Regions from separate parts of the Mycoplana sp. 10N416 genome, predicted to be linked through region 2. Evidence: predicted binding sites of a transcription regulator. Region 2 holds the regulator's gene; the other holds the start of a gene.

Region 1 (6,831 bases), on a different contig from region 2:
CCTTGGTCGTCGCGATCGAAATCATTTCGTTCCTTTCCCGTCCCATCAGCCTCTCGGTTCGTCTGTTTGCAAACATGCTGGCCGGCCACATCACGCTGAAGGTTTTCGCAGGCTTCGTTACGTCGTTGAGCGCGCTCGGCGCGCTCGGCATCGGTGGTGCGATCCTGCCGCTCATCATGACCGTCGCAATCACCGGTCTTGAATTCCTCGTCTGCTTCCTCCAGGCCTATGTCTTTGCGGTACTGACCTGCATGTACCTCAACGACGCTGTGCATCCGGGTGGGCACTAAGGAATAACAGTCGTTTGCTTCCGGCCGGTTTTGCCGCCGGAAGCGCTATCTAAGCCGCAACAACCCATTCGAAGGAGTTCATCATGGAAGCGGAAGCAGCAAAGTTCATCGGCGCAGGTCTCGCTTGCTTTGGCATGGCCGGCACGGCTCTCGGCCTCGGCAACATCTTCGGCAGCTACCTGTCCGGCGCTCTGCGCAACCCGTCTGCTGCTGACGGCCAGTTCGGCCGCCTCGTATTCGGCTTCGCCGTTACGGAAGCTCTGGGCATCTTCTCGCTGCTCGTCGCCCTGCTGCTGCTCTTCGCCGTCTAATAACGGCTGGAAGACCGGACCACGGCCGGCTGCGGCCGTGGTCCGCTTACTGTTTGAGTGCACCTGGAGGTGAGCATGTCTGCGACCGCGGCCAAGGCCGAGTCCATCCCATTCACGATCGCTCAGGCCGAGACCACGACGGAAACGCACGACGCTGCTCCGGCGGGCGACGCGCATCAGGCTGCTCCGGCGACCGATGCCCAAGGCGCTGCCGCTCCCACTGGCGAACTGCACACCGAGACGGGTGTCGCCCACGGCGAAGAGAGCGGTATATTCCCGCCGTTCGACGCATCCACCTTTCCCTCCCAGGTCCTGTGGCTGGCGATCACCTTCGGCATTTTCTACCTGATCATGTCCAAGATCATCGTGCCGCGCGTCGGCTCGATCCTCGAGACGCGCCACGACCGCATCGCCCAGGATCTTGACGAGGCCGCTCGCCTGAAGACCGAAGCGGACACCGCAATTTCGACCTATGAGCAGGAACTGGCCGATGCCCGCACCAAGGGCCACGCCATCGCCGCCGAGGCTCGCGATGCCGCCAAGGCCAAGGCTGACGCCGAGCGCCTGAAGATCGAAGAAAGCCTCAACGGCAAGATCGCCGCCGCCGAGACCCGCATCGCCGGGATCAAGGACAAGGCCCTCGCCGACGTCGGCGCAATCGCCGAAGAAACCGCTGCGGCTGTGATCGAGCAGCTCATCGGCGGCAAGACCACCAAGACCGAGATCGCGGCCGCGGTGAAGTCGGCGGCAGCGAAGTAAGGAAGCGGACCATGGCATTTGACGCAACTTTCTACGCCTTCGTTGGTCTCGTCCTCTTTCTGGCGCTGATCGTTTACCTGAAGGTCCCCGGCGCGATGGGCAAGGCCCTCGACCAGCGGGCCGACAAGATCTCGAACGAGCTCATGGAGGCCAAGCGCCTGCGCGAAGAGGCCCAGAGCCTGCTGGCCGAATACCAGCGCAAGCGCAAGGAAGCCGAGGCAGAGGCAGCCGCCATCGTGGCGACCGCGCAGCGCGAGGCAGAGGCGCTGACGGCTGAAGCCAAGCAGAAGACGGAAGAGTATGTAACCCGTCGCACCGCACTGTCGGAGCAGAAGATCAAGCAGGCCGAGGCCGACGCGATCAACGCCGTTCGTTCGGCCGCCGTCGATCTCGCCATCAGCGCCGCCGAGAACGTGCTTTCGAGCAAGTCCGATGCTGCCACCAGCAAGTCGCTGTTCGACAAGGCCGTCGCGGAAGTGAAGACCCGCTTGAACTAAGGGTCGGTGACATTCCCAAGAGAATTGAAAGGCCGGAGCGATCCGGCCTTTTGTCGTTTGAGGTCGTGCGGCGACTTCTCCTGCGTAGGTAAGCCGGAGTTTGGCAAGGGCCCTTGAGTTTCGGGACGCTGGCTGATCGTTTGATGGGTGACGGGCTGAGCAGCGGCAGAAACGGTTCACGCGCCGAAAAACACTTGGCTTGCATGCTTTTCGGCAAGCGTTGCAATGGGTCTATCTTCGTCGGGAAGGGGCACTGTCCTCGTCCATTTCCTAAACCGAAGCCATCTCCTTCGACGCGGACATCAACCGGCGTACGGGTCGGACAGCGTCAGTCTTGGGCGTCCACCCTGAATGGTCGAAAACTCATGCGATGCAGAGTACAGGGGCCGAACTCACCGATCGCCGCGCGATGGCGCTCTGTCGCATAGCCGGCATGGGCGTCGAAGCCATAGCCCGGATAGGTGCTTTCGGCACAGGTCATCATCCGGTCGCGAACGACCTTGGCAATGATGGACGCCGCGGCAATTGAAAGCACGCGGGCGTCCCCTTTGACGACCGCCTTGCCCGCGCAGGCAAGTCCGGGCGGGACGTCCAGTCCGTCGGTCAGGACCAGGCCGGGCCGCGCGGGAAGGCCGAACACCGCTCTGCGCATCGCGTCCAGACTGGCTTTGCGAATATCCGTGCGGTCGATCCGGCGCGCGCTCGAAGAGGCGACTGATACCATCGCGGTCGCCAGGATCTCGGTAAACAGCGCCTCGCGCTTTGCCGCCGTCAATTGCTTGGAGTCGTGCAGGCCATCCGGAATTCTCTCCGGGTCGAGGATGACGGCCGCCGCCACCACCGGCCCGGCGAGCGGCCCGCGCCCGGCCTCGTCCGCACCGGCGACCGGCCATTGGCCGGCCTTGCGGGCGGCCAGTTCCATCAGGAAGTCCGGGCCTTCGGGAAGGTCGAAGAGGAGGGGGGAATCGGTGGTCGCGCGGCGTGGCATGCGGCGACCCTCGCACGACCGACCGATTCCCTGCAAGTCCCTCGGCGAGGCGGCACCGAGGGAACCACGACATTGCTGGGGACGGTGCAATGTCGATTTCGTTTGGCAGTCGGATCATGTGGCCGTTGTCCTTGCAAGCCTTTGGCTTGCGACCGGTCTCAACCGCCAGGAGTGATGTCAGAGCAACGAGAGCTGGACGCCGCTGCCGGACGGTGGAACGAACAGATCGGTTGAAAGGCTCCGTCGGATCCGGTTCAGCTTGAGCCGCTTGGCCGCCAGCTCGAACCGCCGCGCGATCTGCCAGGCGTATGGGCCGGCGCCCTTCATCCGCTTGCCGAACTCGGCGTCATAGTCCTTGCCGCCCCGCATCGAGCGCACCAGCGACATCACGTGTCGATAGCGATCCGGATATTCCCGCAGCAGCCAGTCCCGAAACAACGGGCTGACTTCGAGCGGCAGACGCAGGAGCACATAGCTCGCCTCCTGGGCACCGGCAGCCTTGCCGGACTCAAGGATCCGTTCCAACTCGTGGTCGTTCAGGCCGGGGATAAGCGGCGCCGCCATCACGCTGACCGGAACGCCGGCCTCCGACAATGCACGCATTGCTTCGAGCCGCCGCGTAGGCGTTGCCGCGCGCGGCTCCATCGTGCGGGCCAGCTTGCGGTCGAGCGTCGTCACCGACAGGCCGACCCAGGCAAGCCCTTTTGCAGCCATGCGCGAAAGGATATCGATATCGCGCATGACGAGGGCCGACTTGGTGACGATCGAGACGGGATGGTCGGCGGCTTCCAGGACTTCGAGAATCTGGCGCATGATGCGCCACTCCTTTTCGATCGGCTGATAGGGATCCGTGTTCGTGCCGATCGCGATCACCCGAGGCCGGTAACCGGGCTTGGAAAGTTCGCGTTCCAGCAGTCGCGGTGCGTCGGGCTTGGCAAACAGCTTCGCTTCGAAGTCCAGCCCGGCGGAAAGCCCCATGAAGGCGTGTGACGGGCGGGCAAAGCAATAGATGCAGCCGTGCTCACAGCCGCGATAGGGGTTGACCGAGCGATCGAACGGGATGTCGGGTGACTCGTTGCGGGTGATAATGCTGCGCGGCTTCTCCACCTGCACTTCGGTCTTGAACGGCGGCAGGTCCTCCAAGGATTCCCAACCGTCATCAAAGCTCTCTCGTGTCTGCGGCTCGAAGCGGCCGGAAAAGTTCAAGCCGGCCCCGCGTCCGCGACGCCGATCAATATCGATGCGCAGACCCGTCTGCGCCATCAGCGCATCGGCAATATCGACCGTATTGGCGGGCGCGAGCGCGCCCTCCCTGAGGCTTTGCAGTTCGGTCATCGGGGTTCTCCATTGAGGGGATCTCTCCCCTCCAATGACTTTATTCCTAACAGTGAAAAGAGAACAAGACAAGAACAAATCTTGTTTTCCGCGCAATTGCCCCAAAGCTCCGCCCGACCGGTTGGCGCCGTCCGTGCGGGCATCAGAAGCTCCAGGCGGATTCGCCAATGCCTTCAGTGGCTTTGTTTGCTGCAATGCGGTATTGGTCGCAAATGCTGACGGTCTTGATGGAATGCCACAATGACGAGCCCGAGCTGGCGCAGACCCTGTCCGCGCTTGTTCCCGGCGCCGTCGAGGGATTGGTGCGGGATGTCATCGTGCTCGATCATGGTTCGTCCGATGGCTCGGCCAAGGTGGCAGACGCTGCGGGCTGCATTTTTCTGACGCATTGGGACCTGCATGAGGTGGTAAGCTCCGCACGGGGCGAGTGGCTGCTGCTGCTGGAGCCGGGAGCCCGGCCATTAAGCGGTTGGACCGATGCCGTCGGCGAATATATTGGCACGAGCCAGGCGCCCGCGCGCTTTGTCGGCTCGCACAATCATCGCCGGCCGTTTCTTCGGCGGCTGCTCGGTCGGCGAACCGCGCTGGAGCAAGGACTGCTCCTTTCGAAACGACAGGCAATCGCGCTTGCCGCGCCAAACGCCAGCCTCGCGGGGATTGCAACCGGCGTCGCGGCCCGGCAACTGGTCGCCGAGATCGTACCCGCCTGGGCGGTTCGCGCGATGCGGCAGAAAGTCGGGGCATAGCCCAAGAGAAGGTGGCCGGCTGCTTATTTGCGCTTAAGGTGCTCGTCGAGGCGCGGCATGATCTCGACGAAGTTGCAGGGCAGGTGGCGGTAGTCCAGTTGCGCGGCAAGGATGCCGTCCCAGGCATCGCGGCAGGCGCCGGGCGAGCCGGGCAGCACGAAGATGAAGGTCGCGTTTGCGACGCCGCCGGTGGCGCGGGACTGTATGGTCGAGGTGCCGATCTTGTCGTAGGAGATGCGGTGGAACACCTCCGAAAACCCGTCCATCTTCTTCTCGAACAACGGCTCCAGCGCTTCGGGCGTCACGTCGCGGCCGGTGAAACCGGTCCCACCGGTGGTGATCACGACGTCGACGCCGGCATCCTTCGTCCAACCTTCGACCTGCGCGCGGATCGCCGCCTTGTCGTCCGCAACGATCGCGCGCGCGGCGAGCCGGTGCCCGGCCTTCTCCAGCCGCTCCACCAGCGTGTCGCCCGAGCGGTCGTCTGCGGGCGTGCGCGTGTCGGACACGGTCAGAATGGCGATCGAAAGAGGAATGAAGGGTCTCGTCTCGTCAAGCCGTGCCATGTGGTTCCCCTCCGTCATAACTTTCGGTCGCAACAACGAACCAGTCTGGCCGCGCCGATTCCAGCACGGCGGCGGCCCGGTGCGCCGCATCCGCGGTATCGTACAGGCCAAAGCAGGTGGCACCAGAGCCGGACATGCGTATCAGACGGGCGCCAGTTCTGATCAACTCTGTTCGTACCGCGTCGATTTCCGGACAGATGGCGCGCGCCGGTTCTTCCAGATCGTTGCGCATTGATTGCATCGCTGCAAGCCATGCCGCCGCGTCGGTGAGGGCCGCCGGTGGAGCGAGGCGCGGGTTTTCCTTCGTGGCAAGCCGCCGGAAGATGTCCGGCGTCGAAACGCCGACAAGGGGATTGACGAGAACGATCGGAAAAGAGGGCAGTGCGTCAAGCATGGTCAGCTGTTCGCCAATGCCACGGGCGACGAGCGGCCGCGAAGAAAGGCACATCGGGACGTCGGCGCCCAGTTGCAGCGCCAGGTCCGCCAGATCGGCTGCCGTAAACGAGGCGCCCCAGTGCCGCAAGAGCGCGCGTAGGGTAGCGGCCGCGTCGGCAGAGCCGCCGCCGATGCCGGAGGCGACAGGCAGGTTCTTTTCCAGGTGCAAGTGAACGGGCGGGGCGGCCTTGCCCCTGTGCTGCAGCGCCGCCCGGAGCAGGTCGCGTGCCGCGAGCACGAGATTGCTGGTCGCCGGTGCGTCCCGCAGCTGGGGCGCAAACCGACCCGATAGCCTGAACCGGTCCGCCTCCGCTGGCGCCACGCCGACGCGGTCGCCGAACCGGGTGAAGGTGACGAGCATGTCGAGGAGGTGGTAGCCATCGGCCCGTCGGCCGACGACATGCAGCGCCAGATTGATCTTGGCTGGTGCCGCCTCTGCCAGCACGAAACCCGTCATGCCTTCATCGAAAGCCATTGCCGGATCAGGATTTCTTGTCGCTTTCCGTGACCTTCAGCGATGGGGTCTTGATCGGCTCCTTGCCGTCGGTCGCCTGGGCAGCGGCCGGCGGTGCATCGGTGGGCTCAGGCAGTCCGGATTCGATTTTCGCCTTGATCTTGGGGATCTCGGCTTCTTCGGGCTTGAGACCGAGTGCGCGGTTCCACTGGAAGGTCGCCTCCAGCTTGCGGCCAACGCGCCAGTAGGCGTCGCCGAGATGGTCGTTGATCGTCGCATCGCCCGCCCGCAATTCGGCGGCGCGCTCCAGTTCCGCCACCGCGTCGTCGAACTGGCCGAGGCGGAAGTAGGCCCAGCCGAGCGAATCGACGATATAGCCGTCGTCGGGCTTGACGCTGACGGCCTTGCGGATCATCTCCAGCCCTTCCGCCAGATTGATGTTCATATCCA
Region 2 (6,831 bases):
CGACGGACCGATTGATCCGGATCGCAATGGCAACTCCACCTTCTTGTCACTGACAGTGACTTCCGCGCTCTTTCCCGTCATGAGGATCTCCATCTGCTGGTGTGGCACAGGCAGTGCCGATCGTGGGCGTGCCGCTTTGCTAGCCCAAATTGCCTCACGTGCCAAGCAAGACGAAGGCTGCATTTGTGCAATGCAAAAACAAACATTCCGGCATCGCAATATCTACTCTTCCTCGCCAGTTGCAAGCAACTTATGGGCGAGATTCGAGAATTGTGGAGGGGGCATTCTTTCTCGGAGATCAGGCGCATTGGCGCCGAATTGGCAATTGCAAATCACAATCTGAAGTTGCATTATGCTGCTGGATGTGGCTGGGGCGGAGGCCATGGGGGAGGGAAACGCTACCAAAGTCGCAGTCCCGGCCGCCAGCGCGGCCCGGACCCCGCAGAACCTGCAGACGGCGAGCCAGCCGGTCGCAATCGCGAGCGGCCGAACGGTCATGCTTGCGGGGCGGCGGGGTGGTGCAAAGCGCTGGTTTGCTGGCGCCCTGTCGTCGGGGTTAGCAGCCTGGGAGCGGGAGCGAGACCATGGCAGCGTCTTTCTGTTCGTTCCCGTATTCATCGGCACAGGGGCATGGACCTGGTACGCGCTCGCCCGCGATCCGCCGCTGGTGCCGCTGCTGATCGTACTGCTTGGATTCGGGCTGATCGCGGTGGTCCTGCGGCATCGCCAGACTCTCCTGTCCTTTGTCACGCGCGCGGCATTCCTGCTGCTTCTCGGAATCGCGCTCTCCGCGGTCGAAAGCTGGCGGCTTTCCACCGTCATGCTGGATCAGCCGGTGACGACGACGATTACGGGGAGGGTGCTGTCTCGCGAAGCCGATGACCGCGGCCGCCTGCGGTACCGGGTGGCGCTGCTGACGACCGACGGCCCGACATTGCGGCGTCCGCCCGACCACGTCAGTCTCCTTGCGCGCAGTCCCCATACGCCGCTGCCGATCGGCAGCGGGATCGTCGGACGCGCGCGGCTGAATCCGCCGTCGGGACCGGCGTTGCCGGGTCTCAACGACTTTGCTTTCGACGCCTATTTCGCCGGAACCGGGGCTATCGGATACTTTTACGGCAAACCGGCGGCGACGGAGTTGAACCCGCCGGCGCGAAGTGAAACCGCATACGGTGCAGCAAGCCGAGTGGTGGCCGAATGGCGGAGTGCTATCACGCAACACATTCGTGGCCGCATCGGCGGCGATGCAGGCGCAATTTCTGCCGCCTTGATCACGGCCGAACAGCGCGGCATCAGCCCGAAAACGGTGGAGGCCTTGCGCCAATCGGGCCTCGCGCACGTTCTGGCGATTTCAGGGCTCAACATGGTGCTTGCGGCGGGCACTTTTCTGGTCGGCGCCCGACTGCTGCTGGCGCTGGTTCCGGGCGCAGCCGAACAGTTCCCGATCAAGAAAATCGCAGCCATCGGCGGGTTGATCACGGTCACCCTTTACATCCTGATCTCCGGCGGGGCGGTTTCGGCGGTCCGCTCGTGGCTGATGATCGTCGTCATGCTGTTCGCTGTCCTGTTCGACCGCACCGCCATCAGCCTGCGCAATGTCGCGCTGTCGGCACTGATCATTCTGGCGGTGACGCCTTCCGCGGTCACCGGTCCCGGCTTCCAGATGTCCTATGCGGCAACCCTCGGTCTGGTTGCGGGCTATGCTGCCTGGCGCGACTGGTCCGCGCGGCGCCACAGGTGGATCGGCGATCGATCACGGATGCTTTCGGTTGCATCTGCGTTTGCCGGTGGGATTCTGCTGTCGTCCCTGATCGGCGGGGTCGCAACGCTCGTCTATTCCATCGGACACTTCCATCGCATCCCGGCCTATGGCCTTGCCGGAAACCTTCTTGCGATGCCGATCACTTCGTTCATCGTCATGCCGACGGCCGTCATCGCCATGCTGCTCATGCCGCTCGGGCTGGACGGCATTCCGCTCGCGATCATGGGACGGGGCGTCGACTGGATCATCGCCATGGCCAATTGGGTTTCCGGCTGGGGCGGAGAGGTAGTCACCGGCAGATTGCCCCCGCTGGCATTCGCGCTCATTGCAGCAGGTGGCGGGTTCCTCTGTCTGCTTCGCACCCGTCTCGCGCTCATCGGCCTTTTACCACTCGTCTTCGGCGTGGCCGTTGTGGCCGTCCGTCCTTCGGATGCGCCGCCCGAGCTTCTCGTATCGGAGGACGGTCGGCTGGTGGCGCTCGTCACGCCGGGAGAGGCCGCCACGAATCGGTCGAAGCCGCCCGATTTCATCTACGATCAATGGCGTCGCGCCCTTCGCATCGAAAGCCATCGTTCGCCATTGTTCCTGACCGATGAAGATGCCGCGCAACGGGAGCCCGCGGGCGGAGGTGGCGCGGGCATCGGTCGCTCGGAGAACTTGGTCGGCCAAGCAGCACCGGAAGCGAGCTCGGGTGCACGACAGCGCCGAAGTACGGAACGGGAAGTGGTGCTTGACGCTGCTGCGATGGCGCGTGCGCGCGCTGACATGCGTGCGGCGTTCGCCACAGCCGCCAACGACAAGCGATTCGTTTGCCGCCGCAAGGCGTGGTGCGCCGGTGTTGCGCCGGCCGGTTGGCGTGTCCTCGCGGTCGAGGACCCGGCCTTTCTCGGAACTGCCTGCGACAGTGCCGATCTCGTGGTCGTGCCACGATACCTTCGAATGGAAACCTGCCGTTCGGGCGCTCGACTCGTTTCGGCGCGCAGCCTGCGCCGCACCGGCGCCCTTGAAATAACGCCGCAGCCGGTCGATCCGACCGGCCGCGCAAGTTACAGCGTCCGCAATGCTGTCACGACGCTTCATCGCCCCTGGAGCCGGCACCGTCTGTACGACTGGCGGACGAACACATATCTCGACTTAGAAGACGCAGTCAGTGATACCGGCGAATGAGGCCGACGAGCTTGCCTTGAATCTTCACCCGGTCGGGGCCGAAGATGCGGGTCTCGTAGGCAGGATTGGCGGCTTCCAAAGCAATGGAGGCGCCCTTGCGGCGGAAACGCTTCAGCGTCGCCTCCTCGTCGTCGACGAGAGCCACGACGATCTCTCCCGGGTTGGCGGAGTTGGTGTTGCGGATGATGACGGTATCTCCGTCGAGGATCCCGGCCTCGATCATCGAGTCGCCCTTGACTTCAAGCGCATAATGCTCGCCAGCGCCGAGCATCTCCATGGGAACCGCGATGTCATGGGTGTTGTTCTGGATTGCCGAGATCGGCACGCCGGCGGCGATGCGCCCCATGACCGGAACCGAAGCCGACCCGTCCGCGGCCGCGGGCTTGGCCGGGGAGGGCGCCGTCGCCGGCTTGCCAAGGCTTCCTTCGATGACGGACGGGGAAAAGCCACGCCGCGCCTTCAGGCTCGGAGAATAGGCCTCGGGCAGCTTTATCACCTCGAGTGCGCGCGCCCGATTTGGCAGCCGGCGGATAAAGCCGCGCTCCTCGAGGGCGGTGATCAACCGGTGAATGCCCGATTTCGAGGCGAGATCGAGCGCATCCTTCATCTCGTCGAATGACGGCGGAATGCCGGTCTCCTTCATCCGCTCGTGGATGAACAGGAGCAGTTCCTGTTGTTTGCGGGTCAGCATGGCTCGTCACCCAGAATCGTGAAACAAATCCAGAACAGACACTATCTGTTCCATATGTGTTCCGCAAGGGGGCAAATTTCAATCAAAGGTGCAGTCGCTCGTTTGAAATTCTAAGCTGTGATACCGGCGGGAAATTCCATTGTCCGGGAAAGACCTTATGAGGGACAAGGTCTTTCCCTGTTCAACTGCGACACGGCCGGTGAGGCTGTTATGGGCACGCGGCGACGTAGCGGCGGCCGTAGCGATCGCGGTAGTAGCAACGACCAGGCTGTCCGGCCACATGGCCGATGACCGCGCCGGAAACACCGCCGATGGCGGCTCCGACGGCGGCGCCGCGGACGTCATTGGTGATGGCGCCGCCGATCACGGCGCCGGTGGCTGCGCCGATGCCGGCGCCCCTCTCGGTTGGCGTGCAGCCGACGGCTGCGAGCCCGGCCAGAACGAGCACTAGGGAAATCTTGGTCATGTCCATTCCTTCCTCTCTCGTTGATTCTCTTGCCTCTCGTAATCTTGTCCATCCGAACGAACGGTCAAGTGTAATCCGGTTTTTCGGCCAGGTACAACCGCTCGTGGCGCGGCGGCCCAGGCAGGTTATTGGTTCTGTCTCTTCTCAATCGGCGGCCGGCAAGTACGGGGCAAAAAAGCCCGCTTTTCCGATTTTGTGCTGACACCACGATTGTTGATCGGCGTTACAGTTCCCGCGGTGAGCTAGTATCCGCGGCCATTCCGGTCAGGCAGCTCAAGTCCTGTCGCGGCGGTCCAAAGCGGCAACAGCGTCATCATTCACGGTACTGGACAGGAGCACGGCGATCCAGCGGGTCGCCGGCACCTGTGCTGCGTATTCGATGAGGCAAATCAGGATGGGAACGCCAATGAAGGCACCCGGAAGGCCCCACATGAAACTCCAAAAGAACACGGAGAAAATCACGGCGAACGGTGAAATCGCGAGCGAAGCACCGGTCAGCCGTGGCTCCAGGTAGCTGCCGATGACAAATTGGATAAGGTTCAGTCCGACGAAGACGAACACTGCGGATTGCCACGAATCGAACTGGGCAATCGCAAACAAGGTGGGGAAGACCGTCGCCACGAATGGCCCGAGGAAAGGAATGTAATTGAGGGCGAACGCAATCGCTCCCCAGGCCGCAGCCAACTCAAGACCAACGAACCGGGCGAATATCCAAACGACCAACCCCGTCAGGATACTGGCAAACGTACGCACGGCCATGAAGCGTCGAAGCTTGGCACCGATCCTTCTGTTCGCCGCCAGAATCCGCGCACCGTGCGGTTGGACGCTCGGCAACAGCAGGCGTCGCTTGACGTCCTCCACTTCCAGAAGGCCGAGCATGACGGATATGAAGATCACCAGCGTGAAACCGGCGAAACTGTTCATGCGTCCGGCGACCCCTTGCAGCAATCCGACGAGCGTGCCGACGTTGAACCGCTCTGCCAACGGGCCGGCGATCGCCACACCATGCTCTTCCAGCCATTGGGCCCAATCGAGGTAGATCGTCTGAAAACGGCCGGCGTTGAGGAACAGCCAATGCCCGAGGACACCCAGCCCCCAGGCAATCGACGACCCCACGGAGACCACCGCGATGATCGTCACGGTCAGCGCTATGAGCAGCGCAAGCAGCCGCGGCATCACCTTCTGGAGGGCGGCCTGGACCGGCCATATCAACGCGATGACCAGAATGGAAAACGCGAACGGAACGAAGACCGATTGTGCGGCGTGCAGCAGCGCAAGAACGAGTATGCCGGCGGTTATCAGTCCGGTCATTTGTCCTTGTTCTTTGACCATCCACAGTTCCCGATCTTGGTCGGCAAGACTTTACGCGGGGTCCGATGCGGACCGCAAGACCTCGTTCAGTACCCCTTCGATCTGCCAGGTCAGCCGTCGGACACGCTAGTGTGCGCTATAGGCACCGTCCACGAGATGATAGCTGCCCGTGATGAAGCTCGCCTCGTCCGAAAGCAAGAAGCAGACGAGTGCGGCGACTTCCTCCGGGCGCCCTCGTCGCCCCATCGGCTGCAGCGATTCCATCCGACGGCTGCTCGCCAGTTGCGGATGCTCCGTCAGGAGCGGGGTTTCGATCCAGCCGGGACCGACGGCGTTGATGCGGATACCGAACTTGGCATACTCGATTGCCGCGACCTTGGTCAGTCCCGTTACGCCGTGCTTTGCCGCGGTATAGGCCACCGTGAACGGCAGCCCGACGCAACCGAGCACGGAGGAGACGTTGACGATCGCGCCGCCACCGGATGCCATCATGGCGGAAATCTGATGCTTCATGCCGTAGAAGACACCGTTCAGGTTGACGTCCATCACCTTCTGCCAGCCGTCGATGGGATAGTCCCCGCTGGGGAGCCGCGGCCCGTGGATGCCGGCATTGTTAACCGCCAGATGCAAGCCGCCGCATCTTTCCACCGTCGTTTCGACCAGCCTCCTGACCGCTTCGGCGTCAGTGACGTCCACCGCGACCGCATGGGCCTTGTCTCCGTGCGCACCACGAATCTCGGCTGCAATGCCCTCTGCGGCGTCATGGTCGATATCGGCAAGGACAACCTCGGCGCCCTCGGCGGCTAGGCGTCGCGATATCGCGGCGCCTATTCCCGAACCAGCGCCCGTCACGATCGCGACTTTTCCGTCGAAGGCAAACGCCATTATTTCATCCCTGTTGACTGCCACGGCCAGTCGAACAGAGGCCGCCCTTCGACGCAAGGGGATTCGTCGGAAGCGGAACCGACATGGTTAGTCGGCACATTTTTTCTTCCGGCTTCAATCAAAGGGAGAGACTTGGCCGGAGCGCGCCGCAATGGTATGCCTAAAAAAGGCAGGGGTTCGTCTGATCGCTAGCAGGTGCAAATGGACAGGAACTTCATGACACGTCGGGGATTCGTGTTCCTGGGGCTGGGTTTGCTGGCTTCTGGATGCAGTTCGACCTTCGGGTCGGCGGGATATCCCTCCATGTCGACCTATCGCGTAGCCTCCCAATACCGTCGTCGTCAGGTCGCGTATGATGGAAACGAGGCGCCTGGCACAATTGTCGTCAATACCTTCGAACGGTACCTTTATCTCGTCGAGGGCGGTGGCCGTGCGATCCGCTACGGCGTTGCCGTCGGCGAAGAGGGGCTGACGTTCCGGGGGGAGGCGACCGTGGGTCGCAAGGCGGAATGGCCCTCCTGGAGGCCGACAGACGACATGATTCGGCGC

Evidence for each region. Region 2 encodes LexA, which represses DNA repair genes until DNA is damaged. Its sites were predicted from a motif close to TGTTCNNNNTGTGTTCNG; they were not measured.
Region 1: the regulator LexA is predicted to act here: its motif matches at 4,240-4,257, upstream of AC1DDS_RS02950 (PA0069 family radical SAM protein).

Annotation. Positions count from the first base shown of each region.
Region 1 covers NZ_JBFTIM010000001.1:609,004-615,834, reverse strand. The annotation lists gene AC1DDS_RS02975 (F0F1 ATP synthase subunit A) at 1-290, shown strand, start outside; gene AC1DDS_RS02970 (F0F1 ATP synthase subunit C) at 374-601, shown strand; gene AC1DDS_RS02965 (F0F1 ATP synthase subunit B) at 677-1,360, shown strand; gene AC1DDS_RS02960 (F0F1 ATP synthase subunit B) at 1,372-1,857, shown strand; gene AC1DDS_RS02955 (ribonuclease HII) at 2,186-2,845, opposite strand; gene AC1DDS_RS02950 (PA0069 family radical SAM protein) at 3,023-4,180, opposite strand; gene AC1DDS_RS02945 (glycosyltransferase family protein) at 4,393-4,926, shown strand; gene moaB (molybdenum cofactor biosynthesis protein B) at 4,950-5,492, opposite strand; gene AC1DDS_RS02935 (4-(cytidine 5'-diphospho)-2-C-methyl-D-erythritol kinase) at 5,479-6,402, opposite strand; gene AC1DDS_RS02930 (tetratricopeptide repeat protein) at 6,410-6,831, opposite strand, start outside.
Region 2 covers NZ_JBFTIM010000010.1:120,737-127,567, forward strand. The annotation lists gene gltA (citrate synthase) at 1-81, opposite strand, end outside; gene AC1DDS_RS20225 (ComEC/Rec2 family competence protein) at 353-2,929, shown strand; gene lexA (transcriptional repressor LexA) at 2,910-3,620, opposite strand; gene AC1DDS_RS20235 (YMGG-like glycine zipper-containing protein) at 3,829-4,086, opposite strand; gene AC1DDS_RS20240 (AI-2E family transporter) at 4,360-5,397, opposite strand; gene AC1DDS_RS20245 (SDR family NAD(P)-dependent oxidoreductase) at 5,524-6,282, opposite strand; gene AC1DDS_RS20250 (L,D-transpeptidase) at 6,484-6,831, shown strand, end outside.